3 regions of the Serratia sp. TSA_105.2 genome follow, and region 1 is predicted to be linked to each of the others. Evidence: predicted binding sites of a transcription regulator. Region 1 holds the regulator's gene; each other region holds the start of a gene.
What was found. The regulator CRP, encoded in region 1, controls carbon source genes, mostly activating them, when cyclic AMP is high. The targets are predictions, from matches to a motif close to ATGTGANNNNNNTCACAT.
Positions count from the first base shown of each region.

Region 2: mlc (sugar metabolism global transcriptional regulator Mlc) is a predicted target of CRP. The motif match lies at 891-908, and genes of this name have one in related genera.
Region 3: ACUTSC_RS03040 (YjcB family protein) is a predicted target of CRP. The motif match lies at 866-883, and genes of this name have one in related genera.

Region 1 is NZ_JBQZFT010000017.1:24,153-26,420, reverse strand. Features, by position in the region: gene ACUTSC_RS24280 (YccS/YhfK family putative transporter) at 1-850, opposite strand, end outside; gene crp (cAMP-activated global transcriptional regulator CRP) at 901-1,533, opposite strand; gene ACUTSC_RS24270 (OsmC family protein) at 1,916-2,268, shown strand, end outside.
Region 2 is NZ_JBQZFT010000001.1:769,438-771,705, forward strand. Features, by position in the region: gene mlc (sugar metabolism global transcriptional regulator Mlc) at 1-799, opposite strand, end outside; gene ACUTSC_RS03440 (LysR family transcriptional regulator) at 959-1,849, opposite strand; gene ACUTSC_RS03445 (MFS transporter) at 1,997-2,268, shown strand, end outside.
Region 3 is NZ_JBQZFT010000001.1:685,038-687,305, reverse strand. Features, by position in the region: gene ACUTSC_RS03045 (MarR family winged helix-turn-helix transcriptional regulator) at 21-470, shown strand; gene ACUTSC_RS03040 (YjcB family protein) at 508-789, opposite strand; gene mrdA (penicillin-binding protein 2) at 1,084-2,268, shown strand, end outside.

The sequences.
Region 1 (2,268 bases):
GAATATCGTGCGCCACCACGCGCAGCCGGCCGGCGATCACCTGAGCATTGCGGCGAATGATCGCTTCGGCCTGGCTCTGCTCCACCAGTTTTTGCACCTCTTCCGGCAGATGCAGGCTGACGGTGATGTGCTCCTGCAGGTCCATCGCCACCTGAAAGGCGCGCTGCAGGCGCTTTTGCTCGAGGTTGTTGGCGTGCGGCAGGAAATTAAGCTGTTGGTACAACAGGCTGATCAGGTCCATCACCTTTTGCTGGCGCACCAGCAGCGGAGGCAGCGCGGTCTGCGGATCGGTGTGCTGGGTCAGCAGCGAGTATTTGGCTTCGAAATAGTCCGCCAGTTCCAGGTAGAGCTGGCTGAGCGTCTCGCGCATCGGCTGCTCTTTCCACAGCTTGAACCAGAACCAGGTGAATAAGCCGTACCAGGCGGTGCCGATGGCGTACAGCAGCGGCGCCTGCCAGATGGGCACCGTGCCGGCCGTGCTGAGGGCGAAGATGGCGGCCACCAGCGCCGCCGGCAACAGCCGGGCGTGCAGCGGGCTGATTTCACCGGTGACGCCGAGCAGCAGCGCCAGGCCCAGCATCAGCGCCGGCAGCGGCAGGTGCCACAACATGGCCTGTTGCAGCAGCACGCTGCTGAAGGCGAACAGCGACCCGCCGACGATCAGCCGTTTAAAGAAGCGCTTATGCGGCGTGTCCAGCCCGGCGATATTGCAGCAGGCGGGCACCAGAGAGAACATCAGGCCGAGCTGCAGCTGGCCTATCAGCAGGCCGAACAGCACCGGCAGGCACAACACCAGCGTTTGTCGCAGTGCGTAGTTGATTTCCGGGTGGTAGATCAGGCGGCGCCACATGGCAGAGAGCAGATAAAAAAACGGCGCAGATTGCGCCGTTTCTTCAGAGATTAACGGGTGCCGTAGACGACAATGGTTTTGCCGTGGGCGGAAATCAGGTTTTGATCTTCCAGCATTTTCAGAATACGGCCAACGGTTTCACGCGAGCAGCCGACGATCTGGCCGATCTCCTGACGGGTGATTTTGATCTGCATGCCGTCCGGGTGAGTCATGGCGTCGGGTTGCTTCGCCAGATTCAGCAGGGTTTGCGCGATGCGGCCGGTAACGTCCAGGAAGGCGAGGTTGCCCACTTTTTCGGAGGTGACCTGCAGGCGGCTCGCCATTTGGGCGGACAGACGCATCAGGATGTCCGGGTTCACCTGGATCAACTGACGGAATTTCTTGTAGGAAATTTCGGCCACTTCACAGGCGGTTTTCGCGCGAACCCAGGCGCTGCGCTCCTGGCCTTCTTCGAACAATCCGAGCTCGCCGATGAAATCCCCCTGGTTGAGGTAGGACAGGATCATCTCTTTACCTTCTTCATCCTTGATCAGCACCGCGACGGAGCCTTTCACGATGTAGTAAAGCGTTTCGGCCTTTTCACCTTGGTGAATCAGCGTACTCTTCGATGGATATTTGTGGATATGGCAATGAGACAGGAACCATTCGAGAGTAGGGTCTGTTTGCGGTTTGCCGAGAACCATTCGCTGTTATCCTCTGTTGTTATCGCTGCCTTGTGTCACAGGGGTCAGAGTTCCCTGTAAAACCCGCCTGTAGCCGCAGTCATGAGCGAGGGCTACCGGCAAGTTTTGAGGCGTGTCATAAAAATACGCTGTCGCTCTAGCATATTAACTTGCCGTAAGCGCTGCAAGCTACATTCTGTTAACATACCGGTAAAGGAGCCTTTCTCTGGGCGTTTCCCTGAAATTCAGTGTCCCGGAAAGATTTATTGCGGCTCTGTTTGTAGCACAGAGTAAGGCGGGTGTCTCGTGTTGTCTCGCTTCAGCATGATTAGCATCAGGTTACGTTGCCTGTTTCTATGCGAAAGCGTACCCTGATTTTAAGAAATCAACCGGAGTGACCAGAATGCAGGCAAGAGTTAAATGGGTGGAAGGGTTAACGTTTTTGGGTGAATCGGCCTCCGGCCACCAGGTGCTGATGGACGGCAACGCCGGTGATAAAGCGCCCAGCCCGATGGAGATGGTGCTGATGTCGGTGGGCGGCTGCAGCGCGATCGACGTGGTGTCCATCCTGCAAAAAGGGCGCAACGACGTGCGCGACTGCGAGGTGAAGCTGACCTCCGAGCGCCGCGAAGAAGCCCCGCGGTTGTTCACCCATATCAACCTGCACTTCATCGTTACCGGCCAGGACCTGACCGACAAGATCGTCGAGCGTGCGGTGAACCTGTCGGCGGAGAAATACTGCTCGGTGGCGCTGAT
Region 2 (2,268 bases), on a different contig from region 1:
CGGTTTCGAGACAGCCGTGGTTGCCGCAATAGCAACGTTTGCCGTAAGGATCAACCTGGGTGTGGCCGATCTCCACCACGCTGTGGCTGCCGGCGTGCAGCACATGGCCGCCGGTGATCACCCCGGCGCCGACGTTGTGGTCGATCACCACCTGAATGACGTTCTGGCTGCCGCGCGAGGCGCCGTACAGCGCTTCGGCCATAGTCCAGGCGCTGATGTCGTGCTGCAGGTAAACCGGCAGGCCGGTGCGGGTTTCCAGCGCCGGGCCGAGCGGCATCTCCAGCACGTCGTAAAACGGCATGCGGTGCACCACGCCGGACTGCACGTCGATCATGCCCGGCAACGTGATGGCGATCGCCGTCAGCCGTTCCAGCTTGCTTTGGTGGCGGATAAAGAACTGATCGACTTCGGTCAGGATGCGTTTCAGCAGCGGTTCGGGATGTTCGGCCGCCAGCGGCAGCAGCTCCTCGACCACCAGTTTGCTACTGAGATCGCGCAGCGCCAGCGTGATGCTGCCGCGGCTGATGCGGGCGGACAGGTAGTGCCAGGCCTCGGTATCCAGCACCAGCCCCACCGCCGGGCGGCCCCGGCTGCCGATTTCCTGGTACTCGGTTTCCTTGACCAGATGGGCTTCCAGCAGTTCGCGCACGATCTTGGTGATACTGGCGGGCGCCAGCTGCGCGCGTTTTGACAGTTCGATGCGCGAAATCGGGCCCAGTTGATCGATTAGCCGATAAACCGCCCCCGCATTGGTCTGTTTGATTTGATCGATATGCCCAGGCTGCCCAACCGCAATCACAAACCTGCTCCTACTATTTTTCGCGCTTCTAAATAAAGACTAGGGGTTATGGTGGGGCTTTTGTCATACAGCGTCAACTATTTGATTCGTTATGTGATTTGCTGCACAAATTCCTCGCGATTTCAGCGTGAATTGATTTTTATTTGCCCAAGCTCAACGTCATTTCAGCATCAACGCCATCAGCGCCTGCGCGGCGGCGGTCAGCGGCCGCCGACGGTGGTGCACCAGCCACACTTCGGTGGTGGCATCCGGCTCCGCCAGCGGCAAATAGCGCACTCCGTCCACCCGCACCCGGGCGAAAGAAGCCGGTAAAATCGACACCCCCAACCCGGCGGAAACCAGCCCGATGATGGTCATCGCTTCCCCCACTTCCTGGGTGATATACGGCGTAATGCCGGCCTTGCCGAGCAGCAGCAGAATTTCGTCGTACAGCGCGGTGCCCACTTCGCGCGAAAAGAACACGAACGGCTCCTGCGCCAGATGTTGGAAACGCAGCGCGCCGCCGGGCGTTTCCGCCAGCGGATGCCCTTCCGGCACCACCGCCACCAGCGGTTCGCGCAGCAGCAGCTGATAGTGGAGCGCCTCCGGCAGCCGCGTGTTGCGCATCACCCCCAGATCCAGCTCACCGTTCAACAGCGGTTCGATCTGCTGTTTGGTGTTGATTTCGCGCATTTTGATATGCACCTGCGGAGACTGCTGACGAAAGGCGCGCAGGCTGCGCGACACCACGCCGATAAAGGGCGCGGAAGAGGTAAAGCCGATGGTCATTTCCCCCAGCTCGCCGCGATCCAGACGCGCCGCCTTTTCCGCCGCGCGCCCGACCTGATCGAGGACCTGATAGGCTTCTTTGAGGAACATCTCTCCGGCCTGGGTCAAACTGACGTTGCGGTTGTTGCGCGCCAGCAGCCGCGCGCCGACCATCTCTTCCAGCGCCTGGATTTGCTGGCTGAGCGGCGGCTGGGAGATCCGCAGCCGTTCGGCGGCGCGGCCAAAATGCAGCTCCTCCGCCACGGCGATAAAGTAACGCAGGTGTCTCAATTCGATATTCATATTTAAAACGTCTTAGTTTGAATTATTAATATATTAGACAAAAAATTCGCCGCTCCCTATCATTTTGTTATCTGTAAAGTGTCTGTTTATCTCCCCGAAGTTCGGTAAGGAAACGCTGTGACAACCCCTGTGCGTTCTGCGGCCGCGATGCCGTCGACGCTGGCCGCCAACGATGACGCGGCCGCTGCGCCAAAAGTAAAACGCTCCACCCTCAACAACAAACTCCCCTATATCGAACGCGGCACGCCGCAGTTTATGCGCGTGACGCTGGCGCTGTTTTCCGCCGGGCTGGCGACCTTCGCGCTGCTCTACTGCGTGCAGCCGATCCTGCCGGTGCTGTCGCAAGATTTCGGCGTATCGCCGGCGGAAAGCAGCCTGTCGCTTTCGGTCTCTACCGGCCTGCTGGCGATCGGCCTGAT
Region 3 (2,268 bases), on a different contig from region 1:
TGAACGCTAGATTTATGCCAATGAAAAAAGATCATCCTGAAGACGTGACGCTGCTGCGCACGCAATTAATGTCGCTGGTGCGCCGTTTACGGCGCGAATCGCGCAGCGACGAAAAATCCTGGGCTCAACTGATGCTGTTGGGGGCTATCGATCGCCACGGCGGCGAGGCGACGCCGTCGCTGCTGGCGGAATCGGAGCGCATGCGCTCCTCTAACCTGGCGGCCGCCTTGCGTGAGCTGGAGGCCGATGGCTTGCTGGTGCGCACGCCGGACGCCGAAGACAAACGCCGGGTGCGGGTGCGCCTGACGCCCGCCGGGCTGGGCCTGCTGCAGCAAAGCCGCAGCCGGCGCGAGGCGTGGCTGCTGGCGGCGATGGAGAGCTGTTTAACGGAACGAGAGCAGGCGCTGTTGATTGAGGCGGGGGCCTTGATGGCGCGGCTGGCGGCGGCGCCGTCAACGGAAACGGAATAATCGGCGGGGCGGCCGGTGCGCCGCCCCTGCGGCGAGATTACGGCATCGGCCAATCGACCGGCATGGTGCTGACCACGTCCACGTAGCGATCCCAGGCCGAAGACCAGAATTGGGTGAAGGCTTCCAGGGTCAGGTGGATGCCCATCAGGCCCATCACGAACCAGCAGGCGGTAAACAGGCCCAGGCTGCTGAACATGAACGCCATGCCGTTGCGGCTGGTCTTACGGCAAACGACGTTTAACTGGCTGGCGAAGAACATCATCACGGCGCTCAGCAACTCCCAGCGCATCATGACTAAACCGGTGGCAATGGTACTCATCGAACTCGATCCTATGTAACAAAAAGCCGCATCCGGCAGGGCGCCGACAGGGAAATGCGGGGGAATATCGGGAATAGTGTGATTAAGATCACATTGTAGCATTGGGGCGAACGGCGGCTCAATGGGAAGCGCGGTGAAAAAAACGCCGACGGTAACATTCCAATATGCTGAAACAGTTATGCCATTTCATTAGCAACCTTTTCATGGGGCGGTGCGCCCGATAACGCTATGCTTGCCGGCTTTTCAGTTCCCTGATTTTGCGGGGAAATGTGACGCAAAAGGTAACGGCACCGCATGGCCCTGTTAAAAGAAAAGATTCGCGACCACTCTGCGGAAGAAAGGCTGTTTATCCGCCGGGCAGGCGTAGCGCTGGCGCTGGTGGTGGTTTGTTTCGGCGCGCTGATCGTCAATCTCTACCGGCTACAAATCCGCCAGCACGGCTTTTACCAGACGCGCTCCAATCAGAACGACATCAAGATGCTGCCGATCGCCCCCAGCCGCGGGCTGATCTTCGATCGCAACGGCACCCCGCTAGTGCGAAACGTGACACTGTATCGTATCGAGGTCACACCCAGCAAAATCAGCGACATGGCGGCGCTGCTGCAGGCGCTGATGCCGATCGTCGACCTGACGCCGGAGGACATCAGCGCGTTTCGCGACGACATGCACCACAACAGCCGCTACAAACCGGTGACGCTCAAAGCCGGGCTGAGCGACACCGAAGTGGCGCGCTTTGCCGTCAATCAATACCGTTTCGACGGGGTGACGATCGATACCTATCAACAGCGTGAATATCCCTACGGCGCCCAGTTGGCGCATGTGCTGGGCTATGTGTCGAAGATCAACGACAGCGATCTTAAACGCCTGGACAAGGCCGGGCTGAGCGAGAACTATGCCGCCGACCGCAACATCGGCAAACAGGGCATCGAGGCCTATTACGAGTCCGAACTGCACGGCACCACCGGCTATCAGGAGGTGGAGGTGGATAACCACGGGCGGGTGATCCGCCTGCTGAAGGAGCAGCCGCCGAAGGCCGGCAAGAACATCTACCTGACGCTGGATTTACCGCTGCAGCAGTACATCGAATCGGTGCTGAAGGGGCAGCGCGCCGCGGTGGTGGTGGAAGATCCGCGCGACGGCGGCATCCTGGCGATGGTCTCCAGCCCCAGCTACGATCCCAATCCCTTCGTCAAAGGCATCGGCTATCAGGCCTATAAGGCGCTGCTGACCAACCCGGATTTGCCGCTGATCAACCGCGTCACTCAGGGCTTGTACCCGCCGGCGTCGACGGTGAAGCCCTACATGGCCGTTTCGGCGCTGTTCGCCGGGGTGATCACACCCACCACCACCTTTTTCGGCGCGCCGACCTGGACGCTGCCCGGCACCGAACGCCGCTACCGCGACTGGCTGAAAACCGGCCACGGCATGCTCAACGTCACCAAAGCGATCGAGGAATCCGCCGACACCTTCTTTTATCAG